Regions from separate parts of the Agrobacterium sp. SORGH_AS 787 genome, predicted to be linked through region 1. Evidence: riboswitches for the same ligand, from Rfam matches in the RefSeq annotation. Region 1 holds a riboswitch; the other holds the start of a gene.
The links. Region 1 has a riboswitch for S-adenosylmethionine ahead of QE435_RS15690 (O-succinylhomoserine sulfhydrylase). Riboswitches for the same ligand answer to the same signal wherever they lie in the genome.

Region 1 (11,164 bases):
CACCCGCAATGGCGAAGGGATCTCGGCCGTGGTGGATTTCGTCGAGGAACTCGGCTCCGGTCGCATCGTCTACGCCGATATTCGCGGCCAGATCTTTGCCGCTGCGATTGGCGAAGACCTCACCGTCCGCCCAGGCGACCGGGTCATGCTGCAGTTTCCCGCAGCACATCTTCACTTTTTCGATCCCAGCACGGAACGGCGGATCGATCCCGATCTCGCATCGGCCAACCGAGCCGGCGTCACCCACCAGGATATTCTGGCCCATAGTGCCTGAATGTCGTTAGCTTCATAGAGCGCATCAAGGAAACGCACATGACCTCCATCATTTCTGCCGTCGGCTTTTGCAATGCCACAGGGCGCGGCGATCTCTCCACCCTGGACTCGTCCCTGAAGATCATTGCCGATACCGGCGCCAGCGCCTGTGAGATTGGCATCTATGGCGAGGAAATCATTTCCGGCGGCCGTATCATCGAAGACCGGGCGCAGCGCGTTCGAGATATCGTTAAGCGGTACGACTTCAAGAAACTGTCCCTGCACGGCCAGATCGTCTCCAACTTCATGGATCGCGAGCACCTGCATCTGCAGAAAAAGGTCGTTCGCGCCATGCTCGAACTCTGCGACCGGCTGGGCGCTAGGGTGCTCGTCCACCATAGCGGCAATGCGATCCTGTCCGATGGCGTGAATGGCAGCGATCTCGACCAGATGGAGCGTGAGGCTCTTTTTGAGATGGCCGAGATTGCCAAGACCTATGGCGTGCGCATCGTGTTGGAAAACATCTTCACCACGGAAGACGGCCAGTACCGCCAGACGCCATCGCAAGTGGCCGAGACCGTGAAGGCCGTCGGCCACGACAATCTCGCAGCCCTGATCGACTTCAGCCACGCCTATATTGAATCCACCTTCAAGGGCCTCAATTTCCGCGACGAGCTGCGCGCCATGGCGCCCGTGACCGGCCATCTGCATGTGCATGACAGCTTCGGCCTGCCCTACACGATGAAAAAATTCTACCACCCGGCAGAAGCCACCGCGCTCGGCATCGGCGACCTTCACCTGCCGATCGGCTGGGGCGATATCGACTGGGACGACATCTTCTCCGAACTCACCTTCCTTCCCGACACCACCCTCATCATGGAAATCGGTGCAGAACGCTTTGCCGACCAACAGCCCGCTTGCCTGGAGCGCGCCATGAAGCTGGCAGATGCGGTGAACAAGCGGTAACGGCCACTCATGAGAGCGAAGGACCGCATGCGCTGGTCCCTCGCGCTCCAAAAATCCTGTCGATGCACGATGCCGCGGCAGGATTGAAGTGCCGATCCTCCCTTCATACCTAAAAGCATGTCGCGCAAAAGTGTGCAGCGGTTTTGCGATAACGACATGCGATAACGAGGACCTAAAGCGTATGAGCGAATCTGAAAGATCGCGATACGCTTTAGACCGCCTGGACCGCGCCTTGATGGGCGCGGTCCCTCGCCGCTTCCGTACGGTCTGCGTTCGTCTAGTCGCTATGAAGGACATAGCCTTATGAAGATGTGACCCGTGCGCCGACGCACAAGGGAGCGCGGCGCTTCGTATCGACAAGGGCGCGGGCGTGACGGCCAGCGGGAACGGCCCCCTTAGGCTATGCGAAAGAAAAGTGACGCAACCTGCGAAATACACAACCAAAAGAAGAACATCGATAAAAGTGAAAACTTTTCGTTGACTGCAGCAGAGAACTGCCCTATAGATACATCATCGATCTTTTGCTTGCCGAGCTTTGTCTACCGCGCGATTGGCACCGCGCTCTAAGCGAACTTCTCTTTCAAAAATAGTCGGTTTTTACCCGCGTGGCATTCGTTGCGCGGTCGTTCACTCTATGCTTTGAAAGGGTTCATTATGACCACTGGCACAGTTAAATGGTTCAATTCCACCAAGGGCTTCGGCTTCATTCAGCCTGACAATGGCGGCGCTGACGCGTTCGTTCACATTTCGGCTGTCGAGCGCGCAGGAATGCGCGAACTCGTCGAAGGCCAGAAGATTGGCTTCGAACTCGAGCGCGACAACAAATCGGGCAAGATGTCTGCGACCAATCTGCAGTCCGCATAAGTGAGATCCGCTTCCCTTTGACCACGGATGTACTGGCACTGCCGGGAGCAATTTCATTCGAGGCCAGGCGTTTCGCCTGGCCTTTTTCATTTCGGCATTTGGCCGGAAAGGCAAATATCCATGACACAAACACACAGCAAATCCCGCCAGCAGGCGGAGCTGGCCTTCGGCAAGCTTCAGACGCCATTCTTCGCAAAAAATCATGCCGCCGATGAGCTACAAGCTGCCGTCGATGCGCGGGACGCGAAAACAGCCAGGCTAAAGGCGGCCCGCCTTGCAAAAGAATTGGCGGACCGCAAATCTGCAGTCGCCGCTCTGATTACCAAGCGTACCAAGAAAACGCCGTCAGCCCGTCCCGCGTCCTGATCGTTCAGACTCGCTCCTTACGCTTTACACCTTTGTTTTGTCGCATGCCGTTATCGCAAAACCGCATCGCGCTTTTGCGCGACATCCCCGGTGAGAGCCAAGAAATCCAGCAACACAGGTGGGAAGCATGTCAACAACGACAGCCAACGAACTCAACGCGACCAACACTGCCTGGCAGATCGCGATGCAGGAAATCCTTCGGGTGGTGATCCGTGACCTTTACCACGCCAAGGGCGAAGCGCATTTCAAAGAACATATCGAGCGCATCGAAACGGCAGCGGTCGACAGTATCCAGACGGATCTGAGGTTTCGCGGCACGGACGAATGGACGGAACTCCTCGTCAAGGAAAAAGCCAGCAACTTCGTGACATCCTTGCTGACGTCGTTCACGTACGACCACGCTTGAATGGCGGCTCGTTCGGGGCCTTTCACCTGAACGCTCCGCACCATGTACGGCAACAAATACACTAAAAAAAATTTTAAAAAGGCAGCTGGAGCGGGTGAAGGGAATCGAACCCTCGTATTCAGCTTGGGAAGCTGCTGCTCTACCATTGAGCTACACCCGCATATTCGAAAACTTCCGATAGAACGGCGCGGCTGTCAAGGCGAGCCGCAGATCGTTTCTCTATCGACATCTCTTCAGACAGATCACTCGGCGCGGAAATGCTTGGAGAGCTTCAGGCCCTGGGCCTGATAATTGGAGCCGAGGCCAGTGCCGTAGAGACCTTCGGGTTTGGCCAGCATATGTTCATAGACAAGGCGGCCGACGATCTGGCCGTGTTCGAGGATGAAGGGCACCTCGTGGCTTCTGACTTCGAGGACGGCGCGGCTGCCGGTGCCGCCAGCGCCGGCGTGGCCGAAGCCGGGGTCGAAGAAGCCGGCATAATGGACGCGGAATTCGCCGACCAACGGATCGAAAGGCGTCATCTCTGCTGCGTAAAGCGGAGGCACATGCACGGCTTCGCGGGACACGAGGATGTAGAATTCATCCGGATCGAGGATCAGTTCGGCGCGACCGCGCGAGTAGAGCGGCTCCCAGAAATCCAGAACGTCGTGGGCTGCCTTCTGGTCCACATCGACAACCGCGGTGTGGTGCTTGCCGCGATAACCGATGAGGCCGTTGCCGCCAAAACCTTGCAGATCGATGGACAGCGCGATCCCTCCGCCCGATACGTTCGGCGTGTCGCTGGCCACGAGGATTTCGCTCTCGTGCAGCGCCTGCAATTCACCTTCGTTCAACAGCGAATGACCGATGCGGAAGCGGATCTGCGAAAGGCGCGAGCCCTGGCGCACGACGATCGGGAAGGTGCGCGGGCTGACTTCCAGATAGAGCGGGCCCTGATAACCTGCAGGGATCTTGTCGAACTCCTGTGCGTGGTCGGTGATGACGCGGGTGAAGATATCGAGGCGGCCGGTGGAGCTTTTCGGATTGGCGGACGCGGACATGTCCGCGGGCAGCGCCAGCGTTTCCATCAGTGGCACGATATAGACGCAACCGGTTTCCAGCACCGCACCCTCGCTGAGATCAATCTCATGCAGGCGCAGCCGATCCAGCTTCTCAATCACTTTAGTCGATGGGCCGGGCATGAAGCTTGCGCGCACCCGGTAGGCTTTCGCACCGAGACGCAAGTCGAGGCTTGCCGGCTGCACCTGGTCCACATCCAGCGCCCGCTCGCTCTTCAGGTGGCCGGAAGAAAACAGCGCCCGTATCGCGCCATCGGCCAGAATACCCGTGGTTCTCGTCATCGTCATCGTTCCTGTTCCGCGCCGACAAAATCAAAAGGAAGCCATTGACGCAAGTTGTTAACGGCAGTATGGCAAGCTTATCCCGTGGTGATTTGGCCGGTCGGCTTGCAGCCACGTTAAACAAGTGGCTAAAAAGACCGGGTGCTTGGAACCGGTCTGCTTTTGCGACCGGTTTTTTTGTTTGAAGGTGATCACATGAGCAAGAAATGGCGCCCGGCAACTCAACTCGTACATGGCGGTACGCTGCGCTCCCCCTACGGTGAAACGTCCGAAGCACTCTACCTGACCCAGGGCTTCGTCTATGAAAGCTCGGAAGCGGCGGAAGCACGCTTCAAGGGCGAAACAGACGGTTTCATCTATGCGCGCTATGCAAGCCCCACCAATGACATGTTCGAAAAGCGCATGTGCCTGCTGGAAGGTGCCGAAGACGCGCGCGCCACGGCATCGGGCATGGCCGCTGTCAGCGCTGCCATTCTCTGCCAGCTGAAGGCCGGCGATCACATCGTTGCCGCTCGCGCCCTTTTCGGCTCCTGCCGTTGGGTCGTCGAAACGCTGGCACCGAAATACGGCATCGAATGCACGCTGGTCGATGGCCGCGATCTTGCCAATTGGGAAAAGGCGATCAAGCCGAATACAAAGCTGTTCTTCCTTGAAAGCCCGACTAACCCGACGCTGGAAGTGGTGGATATTGCTGGCGTTGCCAAGCTTGCCAACCAGATCGGCGCGAAGGTCGTCGTTGACAACGTGTTTGCCACGCCGCTCTTCCAGAAGCCTCTGGAGCTTGGCGCGCATATTGTCGTCTATTCCGCCACCAAGCACATCGACGGCCAGGGTCGCTGCCTTGGCGGCGTGGTGCTGTCGGACAAGACGTGGATCGAGGAAGAGCTTCAGGATTACTTCCGCCACACCGGCCCGGCGCTTTCCCCCTTTAACGCATGGACGCTGCTGAAGGGGATCGAGACGATGCCTCTGCGCGTCAAGCAGCAGACGGCGAATGCCGGCAAGATCGCAGACTTCCTGGCGGAGCAGAACAAGGTCGCCAAAGTCATTTATCCGGGCCGTGCCGACCATCCGCAGGCCGACATCATTGCGCGGCAGATGTCCGGCGGTTCGACGCTCGTCTGCTTCGAATTGAAGGGCGGCAAGGAAGCGGCTTTCAAGCTTCAAAACGCACTGGACGTCGTCAAGATTTCCAACAATCTCGGTGATGCGAAGAGCCTGATCACCCATCCGGCCACCACGACCCACAAGAACCTGACGGATGAGGCACGCGCCGAACTCGGCATTTCCGGTGGCACGCTACGACTGTCCTGCGGTATCGAAGACACCGACGACCTGCTGGACGATTTCGCCGCGGCGCTGGCGAAGGTTTCTGCCTAAAGCAGGGCGCGATCTTTCAGATTCGCTCTATAGCTTTAGGTCTTTGTTTATCGCATGTTGTCGCAAAACCGCTGCACAATTTTGCGCGACATACTTCATACTGAAGGCCCGGTGAGCGATCACCGGGCAATTTTTTCTCGTTTTCCAAGGCGTCTGTTCGTCACACGAATTCCCGCTCAAAACCCACATTATTTTAGAGAAACTCCTATTTCTCTACTCTCTTTTCACGAATTTGTGCGTATTGAATGAAGAAACAATCCAGATACGCAACGCTTTAGCCTCGTAACGCATTGAAACTACGCAGATCGGCTCAACGGACATTCCCGTCCCTCATTCGGTGTAGTAGAATAAAATGCTAGAGGCAGAGACAGCCAAGGTCGCGAATATGTATCGTGCATCGACAAAAGAGATAGAGGTCACCGTCGAGCCGTATTATCTCGAAGAACAATCGGACCCGGACGATAGCCGTTACGTCTGGGGATACACGGTCGTGATCACGAACAACTCCAACCAGGCGGTGACGCTGGTGAACCGCTACTGGCATATCACCGACCAGAATGGCGTGGTGGACGAAGTGTCTGGGCCAGGCGTGGTTGGTGAACAACCGCATCTGCGTCCCGGCGACAGTTACGAGTATTCTTCCGGTTGCCCGCTGGATACGCCTTCAGGGATGATGTTCGGTCATTACGAGATGGAGACCGACAAGGGCGACATATTCACCGTAGAAATTCCAGCCTTTTCGCTGGACAGCCCAGGTCTTGCGCGCGTGTTGAACTGAGCGGGGCTTTCACCCCGCTCCTGATCTCACCCCTGCAGTTCCTCGACAGGATATTGATAGGTTGTCGAGCAGAACTCACAGCTGACTGAAACGATGCCATCTTCCTGGCTATCCTCGATTTCTTCCGCCGAAAATCCAGACAGCACGCCCTTGATTTTCTCGCGCGAGCAGCTGCATTTGTCGATGATCGACTGCGGCTCGTAGACGCGCACGCCCTGCTCATGGAAGAGCCGGAACAGCAGACGTTCTACCGGCACCTGCGGGTCGGTCAGCTCGTCGGTATCCACCGTGTCGATCAGCGCCACCGCTTCGGTCCATGCGTCGTCGTCGGCTTCTGCGAACGACGTTTCATCGCCATCGCCGCCGTGAAGGTCGCGGGTGCGCAGGCGCTCCGGCGCCTGAGGCAGGAACTGCGCGATGATGCCACCCGCACGCCAGCCGCGGCGCGGCTTACCTTCGCCGTCACGGTCGAAGAACTCTGCCACACCGAGGCGCACCCGTGTCGGCAATTGTTCCGACTGTCGGAAGTAAACACTGGCGATTTCCTCAAGCGACGAGCCATCCAGCGGCACGATGCCCTGATAGGGTTGCATGCCCACCCCCTGGTCGATGGTGAAAGCGAGAATGCCAGTGCCGAGGAGTTGCTCAGGCGATGTCTCCCCAGCCGCCGTCGCCTGCGCCAGACGCTCATCGTCGAAGCGGGCATAGGCGCGCATGTTCTCAGGTGCGGTGAAATCCGCCACCAAGAGATCGACGGGGCCATCGCCCTTGGTTTGCACCGTGAGCTTGCCGGAGAATTTGAGCGACGTGCCGATCAGCGCCGTGAGCACCAGAGCCTCCGCCAGAAGCCGGGCGACGACGGGCGGATAGTCATGGCGCTGCAAAATAGCGTTCAGCAACGGACCGACCTGCACCGCGCGGCCACGAATGTCGAGCCCCTCTACCTGGAAGGGGACGACCTTGTCGTCACCGGCAAAGTTCATATCATCCAGTTCTATGGTCACGTCCGCCATGCTTCTGCTCCTTCGACCCTGCTTTCCCCTGTTCGGAAACGATCGCCGCGTTTTCGGCCGCGGCCAGCAGGTCTCTTGTCCTGTTTCCGCAAAGATAGAGCGGAGAATGGCAAAACAAAACCATCCCCGGCCCAAATGTCGCGATAAACGATTGATGAAACGCCGCCGTGAACCGGCAGCACTGGTTGGCGTAAAGATGGGGCGTTGCGCTGGAAATTCAAGTTCCAGGCTCGCCCTCACTCTTAGCCTACGCTCGGCCTCAGATGACGCCCATGCACCAGGCGATCACGGCCTTTTGCGCATGCAGGCGATTTTCCGCCTCATCGAAGACCACCGATTGCGGGCCGTCGATCACCGCATCGGTCACTTCCTCACCGCGGTGCGCGGGCAGGCAGTGCATGAAGAGTGCCTCGCTATTGGCCTTCTTCATCAGTGCTTCATTGACCTGATAGGGCTGGAAGATATTGTGGCCGCGCGCCTTGTGCTCCTGGTTCATGGAAACCCAGGTGTCAGTGACGATGCAGTCGGAACCGGCGACAGCGCGCTCGGCATCATGGCAAAGCATGACCTCGCCACCATTGTTGCGCGCCCAATTGAGGTACTTGTCTAAAGGCTCCGAGCCCATCGGCACAGCCATGTTCATCTTGTAGCCGAAGCGGGCAGAGCCTTCGACCAGCGAATGCAACACGTTGTTGCCGTCGCCCGTCCAGGCAATGGTCTTGCCCTTCACTGGGCCACGATGCTCTTCGAAGGTCATGATATCGGCCATGATTTGGCAAGGATGCGTCTCGTCCGTCAGGCCATTGATGACCGGAACAGTGGCGTGTTCGGCAAGCTCCAGCAGACGCGAGTGGTCGGTGGTGCGGATCATGATGGCATCGACATAGCGCGACAGCACCTTGGCGGTATCGCCAATGGTTTCGGCCCGGCCGAGCTGCATTTCGGTGCCGGAGAGAAACAGCGTTTCACCGCCAAGCTGGCGCATGCCGACATCGAAGGACACGCGGGTGCGCGTCGATGGCTTTTCAAAGATCATCGCCAGCATCTTGCCGGCCAGCGGCTGTTCTGCCGTTCCGTTCTTTGTCGCGATCTTGCGGCTCTTGGCGTCTTCAAGAATGAGCCGCAGGTCTTCCGAACCGACGGCCGAAAGGTCAAGGAAATGCTTTGCCATTTAATTTAGTCCCATCAATGCGGGCCACCCTTTACGCCGGCCCTCAATGCGCCCCGTGTCAGGCGCTCTTTGCCAGTTTGGTGGTGAGTGCTTCTGCGGCCTTCTCGATGCGCGCAAGCCCGTCACGCGCTTCTTCAGCCGTAACCACGAGCGGCGGCAGCAGACGGATGACGTTATCGCCCGCCGGAACGCCAAGAAGATGCTCCGCACGCATCGCCTGAAGCAGATCGCCGGATGGAACCCGCGCCTTGATGCCAAGCAGCAAACCTTCGCCACGGATTTCCTCGATCACATCGGGATAGCGATCCTTCAGCGACGCCAGCCCCTGGCGGAAGATCAGCGCGACATCGCGCACATGCTCGATGAAGCCATCGGCGAGAACAATGTCCAACACGGCATTGCCGGCGGCCATGGCCAGCGGATTGCCGCCATAGGTCGTGCCGTGCGAGCCTGCGGTCATGCCGGAAGCGGCTTCCGCCGTTGCAAGGCATGCGCCGAAGGGAAAGCCGCCGCCAATGCCTTTGGCAACGGCCATGATGTCAGGCGCGACACCCGAGCGCTCATAGGCAAAGAACTTGCCCGTACGACCCACACCGGTCTGCACTTCGTCGAAGATCAACAACAGGCCATGCTCTTCACAGAGCGCCCGAAGCGCACGCAGGAACTCGGGCTGAACGACACGGATACCGCCTTCGCCCTGGATCGGTTCGATCAGGAGTGCAGCCGTTTCCGGCACGATGGCAGCTTTCAGTGCTTCAAGATCGCCGAATGGCACCTGGTCGAAGCCTTCGACCTTTGGGCCGAAGCCCTCCAGATATTTCGCCTGGCCGCCAGCCGCGATGGTGGCGAGCGTGCGGCCATGGAACGCTCCTTCGAAGGTGATGATGCGGAATTTTTCCGGATGGCCGTGGGTGTACTGATAACGGCGTGCCGTCTTGATGGCGCATTCCAGCGCTTCCGCACCGGAGTTGGTGAAGAACACCTTGTCGGCGAATGTCGCATCCGTCAGACGCTTTGCCAGCACTTCCTGACCTGCAACCTCATAGAGGTTGGACAGGTGCCAGACCTTTTCCACCTGCGCCTTTAAGGACTCAACCATATGGGGATGGCTGTGGCCGACGGAGGTCACGGCAACGCCCGCACCGAAATCGAGATATCGCTCGCCGCTTTCCGTGATCAGCCAAACGCCCTCGCCTCGTTCGAAGCGCAGGGGGGCTCTGGAAAACGTATCGAACAACGGCCCGGATTTGGGGGCAGCTTCGGCCATGGCGACATCACTCCTTACGTCAAGTCGGGACAGACGACTGTCAATAGGGCTATCGGGTTATCCCTGCCCTGAAAATCAAAAATGCCGCCTCGCGGCGGCTTGCATGCTGTCTTCATTGCCAGCGCACTATTGTCACTTCCCCGCCTAATGTCAACAAATCTCGGCACTTTCGGCTCGTCTCAAGCTCTGGTAGGCGCGTTGCGCGCAGCCACCAACTGTTGCCTTTCTGACTCACAGGGGAAGCAAGTTGGGGAAAACCGGAAAATCGATTCCAGATGATTCCCGCGACTCTTGTCACGGAGTCAACCGACGATTAGGTTAACCGTCAATTACTAGACTGCAATGCGGCGGAACTAGTCACCTACAATCTGGCGAATGGCCTGCGCGTGGTTCACTCCACGGCATCGTGGGTGGATTCTGCCCGAGAACAACGCGACGAGCGGAGAAGCGGCATGAACTGGACGGACGAACGCGTAGAAAAGCTCAAGAGATTATGGTCCGAAGGGCTTAGCGCAAGCCAGATCGCAGCACAACTAGGCGGTGTGAGCCGCAATGCCGTCATCGGCAAGGTTCACCGCCTCAACCTGCCGGGTCGCGCCAAGGCCGGTGGCACGGTCGCCACATCGCGCCCAGCAGCCAAGCGTCCGGCGGCAGCGCCGCGTCCGGCGAGCTATGCGGCTCCAGCCCGCGCTGCGACGAACCGTCCGGCACCTGCCCGTAACACGGGTGCGCTGGCTTTCAAGGAAGATATGGACATCGACACGGTCGAGCCCATGGAATATGCCCGCTCTTCCAACAACGTTGTTATTCCGATTTCGCGTCGCCTGACGCTGACGGAATTGACCGAGCGCACCTGCAAGTGGCCTGTCGGCGACCCGCTTAAGGACGACTTCCATTTCTGCGGCTGCGAAGCGTCCGAAGCTTCGCCCTACTGCAAGTTCCACGCGAAAATGGCTTATCAGCCGGTGAGCGAACGCCGTAAGGCGTAAGGTCTCTCATAGCGATTACAGAAAGCGGGCTTCGGTCCGCTTTTTTTGTTGGCCCGTCTCCCCCATCCTCAAATAATCAAAACTTGCCCGCAGCAGCGATTGTGCCCAGACTATCGTCATGGATGCGATCGATATGCTGGACGACTATATCTCGACACTGTGGGCAAAAGCCGTCGACACGCCATTCCCGCCGATCCCGCGTCGCCGGTGCGGAGACGCAACCGTCTATGTCGAATGCCGACGCGGACGCTACTGACTGATTTGCGAGGAGCGCGGGGAAGAGTATTGGCGTCGTGAAGCCACGGACATGGACGATGCCGCGTTCCAGTTGATATCCATCGTTGCAGGCGAGTTGGTGCGCGACCGCGAGCT
Region 2 (11,164 bases), 530 kb from region 1:
GCAAGACGGCAAGCGCCTATGCTTGCTCCGTCATGTAAACCAGTTCCCATACATGGCCATCGGGATCCTGAAAGCTTGCGGCATACATGAAGCCATGATCCTGCACCGGTTTCCACTCGCGCCCACCGGAGGACAGCGCCGTCTTTAGCATGCTGTCGATCTCCTGACGGCTGGACGCCGAGAGACAGGTCAGCACTTCCGTGCTGCTCTTCGCATCGGCGATCTCGCCATTGATGAAATCGCGGAAGCGCTCTTCCTGAAGCAGCATGACGAAGATGTTCTTCTCGACGATCATGCACAGCGTTCGCTCATCCGAATATTCCGGATTGAAGCTGAAGCCGAGCGCGGTGAAGAAGGCTTTCGATATCTCGATATTCTTCACCGGCAAATTGACGAAGATCATACGCATGGGCTGGCTCCTCCCTGTTGGAGCAAAGCAAAGCCCATATTCACGCACCTGTCAAAGACGGCGCTAAAATGAAGCGTATTCCTTGACGGAAAGCGCCCTAGCCTTCCATCTCTTCGCGCAGCATCTCAAGCTCTAGCCACTCTTCTTCCATGGCCTCAAGCTTCTCACGCAGCTTCGCCATCTCGTCTGCCAGCTTGTTGAAGCCGCCGGGGTCCTTGGCGAAAAGTTGCGGATCGGCCATGCGCTCTTCGCGCTTGGCAATTTCGCCTTGAAGCTTTTCCATTTCCTTCGGCAGGTTTTCGAGCGCGAATTTCTGCTTGAAGGAAAGCTTGCCCCTGGCCTTGGCAGGCTCGGCACTGGTCGCGGCGCTTGCCGAGGCCTTGGCCTTTTCCTGCTTTTCCGAACGCTTCTTGTCTTCTGCCGCACCCTTGCGCTGCGCCATCATGTCGGAATAGCCGCCTGCATATTCAATCCAGCGTCCGTCCGGCGCATCCGGATTGGCAGGCGCGATCGTCGAGGTCACCGTACGATCGAGAAAGTCGCGATCGTGGCTGACGAGGATGACGGTGCCTGAGAAGCTTGCGACGATCTCCTGAAGCAGATCCAGGGTCTCGATGTCGAGATCGTTCGTCGGCTCATCGAGGATCAGTAGGTTGGTCGGTCTTGCCAGGATCCGCGCCAGAATGAGACGCGCGCGCTCACCACCGGACAGATTGCGAATCGGCGTACGGGCCTGTTCCGGCTGGAACAGGAAGTCCTTCATATAGCCGGTCACATGCTTCTGCTCGCCATTGACCAGCAGGCTTTCGCCACGACCATCGGTCAGGTAATGCGCCAGCGTATCGTTCGGATTGAGGTCCTCGCGCTTCTGGTCGAGTGTCGCGATTTCCAGATTGGTGCCGAGCTTCACCGTGCCGCTGTCGGGTGCCAACTCTCCGGTCAGCATCTTGAGAAGCGTGGTCTTGCCAGCACCATTTGGGCCAACAAGGCCGATGCAGTCGCCGCGATGCACGCGCAGCGAAAAAGGGGCGACGATGGTGCGATCGCCATAAGCCTTGGTGATGGCTTCCGCCTCGATGACCAGCTTGCCGGATTCGCGCGCTTCGACTGCGGTTGCCTGCACGGTGCCCTGCGGACCCTTATGTCCGCGATAGGCGGCGCGCATGTCGCGCAGCTCTCCCACGCGGCGCATGTTGCGCTTGCGGCGTGCCGTCACGCCATAACGCATCCAGTGCTCTTCGCGCTCGATGGCCTTGCCAAGCTTGTGCTGTTCCAGCTCTTCCTCTTCCAGCACCTTGTCGCGCCATTCCTCGAAATGGCCGAAGCCGCGATTGAGACGGCGCGACTGGCCGCGGTCGAGCCAGACGGTGGCGGTCGAGACCTTTTCGAGGAAACGACGGTCATGCGAAATGAGGACAAGCGCGCTTCGCGTCTGCTGCAATTCGCTTTCCAGCCATTCGATGGTCGGCAGGTCGAGATGGTTGGTCGGCTCGTCCAGCATGAGAATGTCCGGCTCCGGCGCCATGACCCGCGCCAAGGCCGCGCGACGCGCTTCACCGCCCGACAGGCTTGCTGGATTTTCCTGGCCGGTCAGACCGAGATGTTCGAGAATATAGCTGACGCGATAGGGATCGTCGCCTGGTCCAAGACCGGATTCGGCATAGGCCTGCACGGTGTCGTAAGCGCCGAAATCCGGCGCCTGCTCCAGATAACGGATCGTCGCGGAGGGATGACGAAAAACCTCGCCCGATTGCGCTTCGACCAGGCCGGCGGCGATCTTCATCAGCGTCGATTTGCCCGACCCGTTGCGGCCGACGAGGCAGATACGGTCGCCCGGCTCCACCTGTAAGTTGGCGCCATCCAGAAGGGGCGTCACGCCAAAGGTCAGCTTGATATCGTCGAGTTTCAGAATGGGGGGTGCCAAGGCATCAGGCTCCGGTTAGATCGTAAGGACGGGCAAGCACGATGGCCTTGCCGCTTTTGAGGCGAAGGCGAATGTCACCCTCAGCCACGTTGGACATAGTGCGCGACGAGCCGAAGGCAAGCGCAAAATCGTTGAGAGGGTAGCGGGCATTCTCGATGTCGAGGCCGGAAAGGACTGTAAAACCGGCGACGGAAAATAGCGAGCCGCGCGGCAAATCGAGCACGAGTTCACCTTCAAGCAACGGGAACGCTTCCTCGTTGCCGGAAGTCAGCGTTACCTTGAAGCCGCGCTCGGCCAGCGCTACAGCATAGAGCAGATGAAACTGCGCATGGTCGGATCGCTCGCCTGCAAGCGCGCCGACCAGCGTCAATCGTTTCGCACCCCGCGCCAAAGCCTCGGAAACGGCAATCTCGCCATCGGTCTCACCCTTGGCGGCGGGAAAAGGTTGCTGCGGCACATCTGGCCATTCGTCGACAAGCGCTGCATCGGCAGAGTCGAAATCACCCACCCAAAGCTCAGGCTTCAGACCAAGTGGCTTGGCATGTTTCATGCCGCTGTCTGCGGCAATCACACGCGATCCTGCAACCGCCTTGTGCAGGCGATCCGTCACGACAATATCGCCGCCCAGCAGAATGGTGAAATGATCCGATGTCATGCCCTGCCTTATCGCGAAACATCCCCTCAAGGAAAGGCGGAAACGCCCAGAAGGGCGGCGATATTGATTTTTCGGCCAGAGAGGATTATGACAGCCGCCAGTGGTGATTTGCCGACCGGCTTGCAGCCACTTTAAAGAAGTCGCTAAAGGGTCGAGGAAACAGGCAATTTCCGAGGACCGGTCGCGATTTCGCTGCCGGTTTTTTTGTTTTTGGACGTGAGAGTTCGCAATGCCCATCAAGATCCCCGATACGCTGCCCGCCTTCGAAACCCTGGTGAATGAGGGTGTGCGGGTGATGACCGAGACCGTGGCGATCCGTCAGGATATCCGCCCGCTGCAGATCGGGCTCCTGAACCTCATGCCGAACAAGATCAAGACCGAAATCCAGATGGCCCGACTCGTCGGCGCCTCGCCGCTTCAGGTGGAGCTGTCACTGGTGCGCATTGGCGGACACCGCGCCAAGAACACGCCGGAAGAACATCTGCTTTCCTTCTACGAGACGTGGGAAGAGGTGCGCCACCGCAAGTTCGACGGCTTCATCATCACCGGCGCACCGGTGGAAACGCTGGCCTATGAGGACGTGACCTACTGGGACGAGATGAAGAAGATCTTCGACTGGACGGAGACCAACGTCCACTCGACGCTGAATGTCTGCTGGGGTGCGATGGCGGCAATCTACCACTTCCATGGCGTGCCGAAGCACGAATTGAAAGAGAAGGCCTTCGGCGTCTATCGCCACCGCAATCTCTGCCCCGCCTCCATCTATCTGAACGGCTTCTCCGACGACTTCCAGGTGCCGGTGTCCCGCTGGACGGAAGTGCGCCGCGCCGATATCGAGAAGCATCCCGACCTGGAAATCCTGATGGAATCCGAGGAAATGGGCGTGTGCCTGGTGCATGAGAAGCGCGGCAAGCGCCTCTACATGTTCAACCATGTGGAATATGATTCCACGTCGCTCGGAGACGAATATTTCCGCGACGTGAATTCCGGCGTGCCAATCAAGCTGCCGCATGACTACTTCCCGCATAACGACCCGGCGCTGACGCCGCTCAACCGCTGGCGCAGCCATGCCCATCTGTTCTTCGGCAACTGGATCAACGAGATCTACCAGACGACACCTTACGAACTCGCCGAGATCGGCAAAGACGACCGGCTGATCAAGAGCCGTGACGAATTTGACATTGCGGCGTTGCGCCAGACGCTAAAATGACGCAACGTCCCGCACAAATCGCAAGCGATAGGGAGCATTCGGGATGAGCGAAGCAGGCGCACGGGAGAATTTCGGCTTTACGGCAACCGGCGAAAAGGTCGAGCGGGTAACGATTTCCGCTGGCGGCCTGACCGCCAAGGTGATGACCTGGGGTGCGGTCATCCAGGATCTGCGCCTTGAGGGTCATCAGCCGCCGTTGGTGCTCGGCTTCGATGGTTTTGACGACTACCCGAAATACTCCTCCTACTTCGGCGCTACGCCGGGCCGAAACGCCAATCGCATCGGTGGCGGTACGTTCTCCATCGACGGCAAGGACTACCAACTCGAGCTCAACGAAAAGGGCATCAGCCATCTCCATGGCGGCAGCGATGGCACGGGCAAGCGCAACTGGCTGATCATGGAACATGGGCCAAGCCACGTCGTGCTGCAGATCATCGATCCGAACGGCCGCGCTGGCTATCCCGGCAATTGCACGATAACGGCAACTTACACGATCCGCGAAGGCGGCGTGCTTTCTGTCTTGTATGAGACGACGACCGACCTGCCGACCATCGCCAATGTCTGCCAGCACTCCTATTTCAATCTCGATGGTGCTGAAACCGCACTCGATCACCAGATTGAAATCGCCGCCGATCATTATCTACCGACCGATGAGCGCCAGATTCCAACCGGTGAAATCCGTGCCGTTTCCGGTACCGTCTTCGACCTGCGTGAGCCGACGCCGATGAGCCGAAAGGACGACCAAGGCGAACAGGTGCTTTACGACCACAATTTCTGCCTCTCCGCAGAGCGTGTGGCCAAGCGCAAAGTCGCCCGCGTCCATGCGCCGGCCTCCGGCATTTCGCTCGAAGTTCACACCACCGAACCCGGCGTGCAGTTCTATTCCGGCTTCAAGCTGAACACCGCCGTCCCCGGTCATGACGGCCGCCACTACGGCCCCTTTGCCGGCTTCTGCCTGGAAACCCAGATCTGGCCGGACGCCGTCAACCACGAAGGCTTCCCCAAGGCCATCCTTCGCCCTGGCGAAACGCTGCGGCAAGAAACGGATTACATCTTTACCAAGGGGTGAGGTGGTTCAGTCCAGTACGCATCCGACATAAGCGCCGGAGCCTCTGGCCCGGCGCTCGATCAGCCCCGCAAGGCGCTGCATACCGCGGCCGGGCTTGCTGGCATTGCGATCGATCGGGTTTGGCAAGGATACGGCGAGAAGCGCGGCCTGACGGGCTGTCAGCTTGGAAGCGGGCACCTTGAAATGGTATTGCGCTGCGGCCTCGATACCGTAGATGCCCGGGCCCCATTCGGCGATATTGAGATAAATCTCCATCATCCGCTTCTTCGACCAGACGAAGTCGGAGAAAAGTGCAAGCGGAAGCTCCAGCCCTTTGCGGATAAGGGATCGGCCGTTCCAGAGAAAGAGATTCTTGGCGGTCTGCATCGGAATGGTGCTGGCCCCACGTGTGGCCTCACCTTCCAATGCGTCGTTGACGACATCCTGCATCTGGTTCCAGTCGACGCCATGATGGAAGCAGAATTGGCCGTCTTCCGACATCATGACCGACTGGATCAGACGGGGCGAAATGTCTTCAAGCGGCACCCACTGCCGGTCATAGCCCTGAAACGTCACCAGATCGGCAAGCATCAGCGTCGAGACGGGGCGAATGAAGGGAAGCGCATAAACAGGGATCAGCAGATAGGGCAGGATCAGCAAAGCGAGCACGAACATGCCGACGCGTTTGGCAAGGTTCTTGATATCCACCTTCGGCCTGCTCTCCTCGTCGGGAAGCGCTTCGTACTCCCTATCGCTTTCCGGCGTACTGCTCACATCCCGTCCCCGCTCGTTCAGATCAAGCCTTTCATATTCCGCTTGCACCATCAAGGCTACTCACGATGATGAAGTTCCATACCAAAGATCACTGATGATGATCCATGCGATGGCTTGGAAACGGTCATCCGGGTAGGAGAAACCGCAGAGCGATGTCTGTGCATCGGTCGAGGATTTCGACGCCCTCCGGTGGCCGATTTCCAGGCCAAGGCGTCGGCGCCGGTCGAATGGGTCATCATCAGTGATCTTTGGTATTATGGTTTAACAAAACATTTGCCAGCCCTTTTTACCCATGCCAAACAGCCGCGAGACGGAAGGAAGCGGTGCCATGACATTCGAAACCAGGCTGCGCGATAACGCGGCAAGCACGGAAAAACTGCTGGCAGAGCTTCTGACGGGCACGGTCGGTGACGACGAGATCGCCCGGCCCGCAAACCTGCTGGACGCCATGCGCCATGGCGTGCTGAATGGCGGCAAGCGCCTGCGGCCTTTCCTTGTCATCGAAACCGCGCGGCTTCTCGGTGGAAACGAAGCTGCCGCCCTGCGTGTGGGTGCCGCACTGGAATGCCTTCACTGCTATTCGCTGGTGCATGACGATCTTCCCGCCATGGACGACGACGACCTGCGCCGCGGCCAGCCGACGGTGCACAAGAAGTTCGACGAGGCGACCGCGATTCTTGCGGGAGATAGCCTGCTGACACTCGCCTTCGATATCATCGCGGCTCCCGAAACACCGCTAACCGGCGACCAGAAGACGGCACTCGTGCTGGCACTTTCCCGCGCCGCCGGCATTGGCGGCATGGCAGGCGGTCAGGCGCTCGATCTGGCGGCGGAAAAACGGGCACCGGACGAGCAAGGTATCGTGACATTGCAGGCTATGAAAACCGGCGCGCTTCTGCGCTTCGCCTGCGAGGCCGGTGCGATCATTGCCGGAAACGATGCGTCCCACCGGCAGACGCTGCGAAGCTTCGGAGAAAAGATCGGCCTCGCCTTCCAGCTTGCCGACGATCTCCTCGATCTCACCTCCGATGCCGCCACCATGGGCAAGGCAACCGGCAAGGATGCCGCCCGCGGCAAGGGCACGCTGGTGGCTCTGCGCGGTGAAGACTGGGCGCGGATGAAACTTCAGGAGCAGGTGCGCGATGCCGCAAACCTGCTTTCTCCCTATGGAGAGAAGGCAGATATTCTGGTACAGGCGGCCCGCTTCATTGCTGAGCGGAAGAGTTGAAAGCGCAAGCGCCTCTCACGCTTGCCCAACAACAAAAAGGGCCGCCGAAGCAGCCCTTTTCTAAAATCCGATAGGCGCGATTGCCTTTTAGTGCGTTTTAGCCGTTCTGCGTCAGCGGCGAGATCAGCACTTCCACGCGGCGGTTCTGGGCGCGGCCATCCGGCGTTGCGTTGGATGCCACCGGCTGCGATGGGCCGAAGCCCATGGTGGACATGCGGCGCTGATCGACACCCTGGCTTGCGAGATAATTGGCAACCGAGGCAGCGCGGCGCTGCGACAGGAGCTGGTTATGGTTCAGGCTGCCGGTGGAGTCGGTGTAGCCGTTGACGTCGATATAGGTCTTGTTGAACTTGTTCAGAACGATCGCGACCGAATTCAGCGTCGGGTAGAATGGCGGGATCACCTGATCCTGATCCGTCGCGAAGGTGATGTTGGACGGCATGTTAAGAACGATGCTGTCGCCACGACGGGTGACGGAGACGCCGGTGCCCTGCAACTGCTGGCGAAGCTCGGCTTCCTGATTGTCCATATAGCCGCCGATCGCACCGCCGGCGAGCGCGCCGATACCGGCACCGATCAGCGCGTTGCGGCCCTTATTGCCACCGCCGATCGCCAGACCGCCGACTGCACCGGCCAGCGCGCCAAGACCCGCACCGCCCGCCATATTGGAGACCTTCTGCTCACCCGTGTAGGGATCGGTCGTGGTGCAGGCGGAAAGGTAAGTTGCGGCAAGCGCAAGAACAGCAAACTTCTTGATCATTGGAAATCATTGCTCCGTGAGTTTCTGGAGGTAAAACACAGCGATTCGGGCATTTTCACGGTCGAGACTCACTCCGCCGCGTCCTTTTGGCCAAAACGTTTTTCGATATAGTCGGTCACCAGTGCCTCGAAGTCCGAGGCGATGTTCGGACCGCGCAAGGTCAGCGCCTTTTCGCCATCAATGAAGACGGGTGCCGCAGGGCTCTCGCCCGTTCCAGGCAGCGAAATACCGATATCCGCATGCTTGCTCTCGCCCGGACCATTGACGATGCAGCCCATGACGGCAACGTTCAGCGCTTCGACGCCCGGATATTTCTCACGCCAGACCGGCATGTTCTTGCGAATATCGTTTTGAATGTTCTGCGCCAGCTCCTGGAAAACCGTCGACGTCGTGCGTCCACATCCCGGACATGCCGCGACCACCGGAATGAACTGGCGAAAGCCCATAACCTGTAGAAGCTCCTGCGCCACCTGCACTTCGCGGGTGCGGTCGCCATTCGGCTCCGGTGTCAGCGATACGCGGATCGTATCACCGATGCCATGCTGGAGTACGTAGCCCATGGCAGCCGAAGAGGCGACGATGCCCTTCGAGCCCATGCCTGCCTCGGTGAGGCCGAGATGCAGCGCGTGGTCGGAGCGCTCCGACAGCATCGAGTAGACCGCGATCAGGTCCTGCACCTGGCTTACCTTGGCGGACAGAATGATGCGGTTGCGCGGCAGGCCGATCTCTTCGGCAAGCTCGGCGGAAATCAGCGCCGATTGAACGATGGCTTCGCGCGTCACCTGACGGGCGGACAGCGGAAAGCCCTCTTCCTTGTTCTTGTCCATCAGGCTGGTGAGCAGTTCCTGATCGAGCGATCCCCAGTTGACGCCGATGCGCACCGGCTTGTCGTAGCGGATCGCCATCTCGATGATATCGCCGAACTGCTTGTCCTTCTTGTCCTTGAAACCGACATTGCCGGGATTGATGCGGTACTTCGCCAAAGCCTCGGCGCAAGCCGGATGATCGGCGAGCAGCTTATGCCCGATATAGTGAAAGTCACCGACAAGCGGCACGTCCATGCCAAGCCGCAGCAGACGGTCGCGGATTTTCGGAACGGCAGCAGCGCTCTCATCGCGGTCCACGGTAATGCGGACGATTTCAGAACCGGCCCGATGGAGGGCTGCAACCTGCTGGACCGTCGCATCGATATCGGCGGTATCCGTATTGGTCATGGATTGCACGACGACCGGAGCACCGCCACCGACGATAACGCCACCCACATCGACGGCAACAGAGGCGCGGCGTGGCTTGGGATCGTAGTCGGCGTGTGCGTTCATCATGGTCTCTGCAACTGCGGTAAGGGTCATCATTCAGGTGGATCAAGGCGGGCGCCTTGTCAACATCGAAGCAGTCAACTGGTAGTTTACTGCAATCGTGGCGAAATTCGAGCCTGTCTGCCAGCTTACCAAAACGAAAGCGCTTCCATTGGCAATGGAAGCACTTTGATCAAACGGAGCACGCAAAGGTTGGGCTTTAATGCCCGCTCGCACCATCGGCATGACGAGCAAGCCTGGAGAGCAGCAGCACGACCACGTGCAGAAGCGGAATGAACAGGAACACTGTCGCAAGGCCGGTATGTTCCGCAATGAAGCCGATCGCCGATGGCGCGACCAGAATGCCGGAATAGCCCATGGTGGTAACGACAGACAGACCGATCCCCGGTGCCAGCCCAGGCATGTTGCCGGCAGCGGAAAAGGCAATCGGCACCATGTTGGAAATGCCGATACCGGCAATGGCAAAGCCGATAATGGCGATGAAGGCGTCTCCGGCAGCGCCAGCGATCAGAAGACCGACGATCGACATAGCCGAGCAGACTTGCAATGTGCGCACCGCCCCCAACCGTTCGCGCACCAGGTCGCCGGCAAAGCGCATGACCGCCATGGTCAGCGAGAAGGCGGCGAAGGCAAAGCCCGAAACGGCAACGGATGCACCAAGCTCGTTGCGCAGATAAAGCGCACCCCAATCGAGAACCGCACCCTCCGGCACCATGGAGAACAGCGCCATCAGGCCGATGATCCAGGGCAGCGGCGTGAGCGGCAAACGACCCTTCGGCCGTTCTTCTTCAGGATGCGGACGATCCACCATGACCCGTGGCCAGGCAATCGCAAGAAGTGCCGCAGCAATGATGGTAAGGGCAACCGCATGGCCATAAATGCCGATCTTGGTGATCAGCAGGCCGCCGAGGCCCGCGCCGATCAGACCGCCGAGGCTCCAGAAGGCATGGCATGACGACATGATGGCGCGACGCATGCCGCGCTCCACCACAACCGCATTGGCATTCATCGCCACATCCATCGCCCCCGTCAGACCGCCAAAGAGGAAGACGTTGATGACACCCGCCCAGACGGTGTTGGACAGGGTGATGAGAAGCAGTGTGGGCACGAAGATGGCAGCGCAGAACAGCACCACCGTGCGTGATCCGACACGCGCGATCTGCGAACCGGCCACCGGCATGCAGGCAAGAGAGCCGAGACCGAAGACGAGAATAACGAGGCCGAGTTCGCCTTCGCTCAAGGCAAGGCGCTTGGCAAATTCCGGGATCATCGGCGCCCAGGAACCCATCATGAAACCGTTCATCAGGAACAGCAGGGACACGCCAAACCGGGTTCTCGTCATATAGGGGGTGCGGACCGTGGAAGCGGTCGTTGGGGAGCCGGTCATGCGGGCTGGTCCTTCGGTGAGTATGGCTGGGAAGGCGTACGGGGATCGAGTCCGGCAACATGAATATCGAGCTTTTGTCTCCGGAGATCGCGAACGAAAGCCTCTTCCGCATCGCCTTCCAGAACAAGGGTCAGATCGGGGCTGAGCGGCGCCACATGGAAGGCAGCCCCGGCACCCAGTTTCTCGCTGGTGATGGCGGCCAGCGTTCTCGCACTCGCCTTGCAGGCCAGCCGCTTGAAGATCGCATCCTGATAGATATCGGCAGACAGCCCGCCATCAGTCGTCATGCCGCAGACACCGAGGATGCAGAGGTCGGGCCGCATCTCTTGCAGCTGCGAAATCGCCGTCGTGTCGATGGCGGCACCGACGGCGGGATCGATCCGTCCGCCGATCACGATCAATTCGAGATCGCTACGACCTGAGAGTTCGGAGGCGATAATGGGTGTATTGGTG

Region 2: linked by a shared signal. The riboswitch ahead of metA (homoserine O-succinyltransferase) and the one ahead of QE435_RS15690 (O-succinylhomoserine sulfhydrylase) in region 1 are both predicted to bind S-adenosylmethionine.

The regions. Positions count from the first base shown of each region.
Region 1 covers NZ_JAUTBG010000002.1:1,320,691-1,331,854, reverse strand. Annotated here, with positions in the region: gene ugpC (sn-glycerol-3-phosphate ABC transporter ATP-binding protein UgpC) at 1-274, shown strand, start outside; gene QE435_RS15720 (sugar phosphate isomerase/epimerase) at 313-1,218, shown strand; gene QE435_RS15715 (cold-shock protein) at 1,873-2,082, shown strand; gene QE435_RS15710 (hypothetical protein) at 2,203-2,448, shown strand; gene QE435_RS15705 (hypothetical protein) at 2,576-2,854, shown strand; tRNA gene QE435_RS15700 (tRNA-Gly) at 2,941-3,014, opposite strand; gene QE435_RS15695 (2'-deoxycytidine 5'-triphosphate deaminase) at 3,097-4,194, opposite strand; SAM riboswitch at 4,269-4,347, shown strand; gene QE435_RS15690 (O-succinylhomoserine sulfhydrylase) at 4,390-5,574, shown strand; gene apaG (Co2+/Mg2+ efflux protein ApaG) at 5,960-6,352, shown strand; gene QE435_RS15680 (Hsp33 family molecular chaperone) at 6,379-7,365, opposite strand; gene argF (ornithine carbamoyltransferase) at 7,625-8,536, opposite strand; gene QE435_RS15670 (aspartate aminotransferase family protein) at 8,595-9,803, opposite strand; gene QE435_RS15665 (GcrA family cell cycle regulator) at 10,256-10,792, shown strand; gene QE435_RS15660 (hypothetical protein) at 10,911-11,048, shown strand; gene QE435_RS15655 (hypothetical protein) at 11,100-11,164, shown strand, end outside.
Region 2 covers NZ_JAUTBG010000002.1:792,374-803,537, forward strand. Annotated here, with positions in the region: gene QE435_RS13210 (VOC family protein) at 17-409, opposite strand; gene QE435_RS13215 (ABC-F family ATP-binding cassette domain-containing protein) at 507-2,333, opposite strand; gene QE435_RS13220 (thiamine diphosphokinase) at 2,338-2,988, opposite strand; SAM riboswitch at 3,079-3,155, shown strand; gene metA (homoserine O-succinyltransferase) at 3,218-4,198, shown strand; gene QE435_RS13230 (aldose epimerase family protein) at 4,242-5,267, shown strand; gene mtgA (monofunctional biosynthetic peptidoglycan transglycosylase) at 5,274-5,921, opposite strand; gene QE435_RS13240 (polyprenyl synthetase family protein) at 6,349-7,248, shown strand; gene QE435_RS13245 (OmpA family protein) at 7,346-8,008, opposite strand; gene ispG (flavodoxin-dependent (E)-4-hydroxy-3-methylbut-2-enyl-diphosphate synthase) at 8,077-9,327, opposite strand; gene QE435_RS13255 (MFS transporter) at 9,524-10,711, opposite strand; gene QE435_RS13260 (DeoR/GlpR family DNA-binding transcription regulator) at 10,708-11,164, opposite strand, start outside.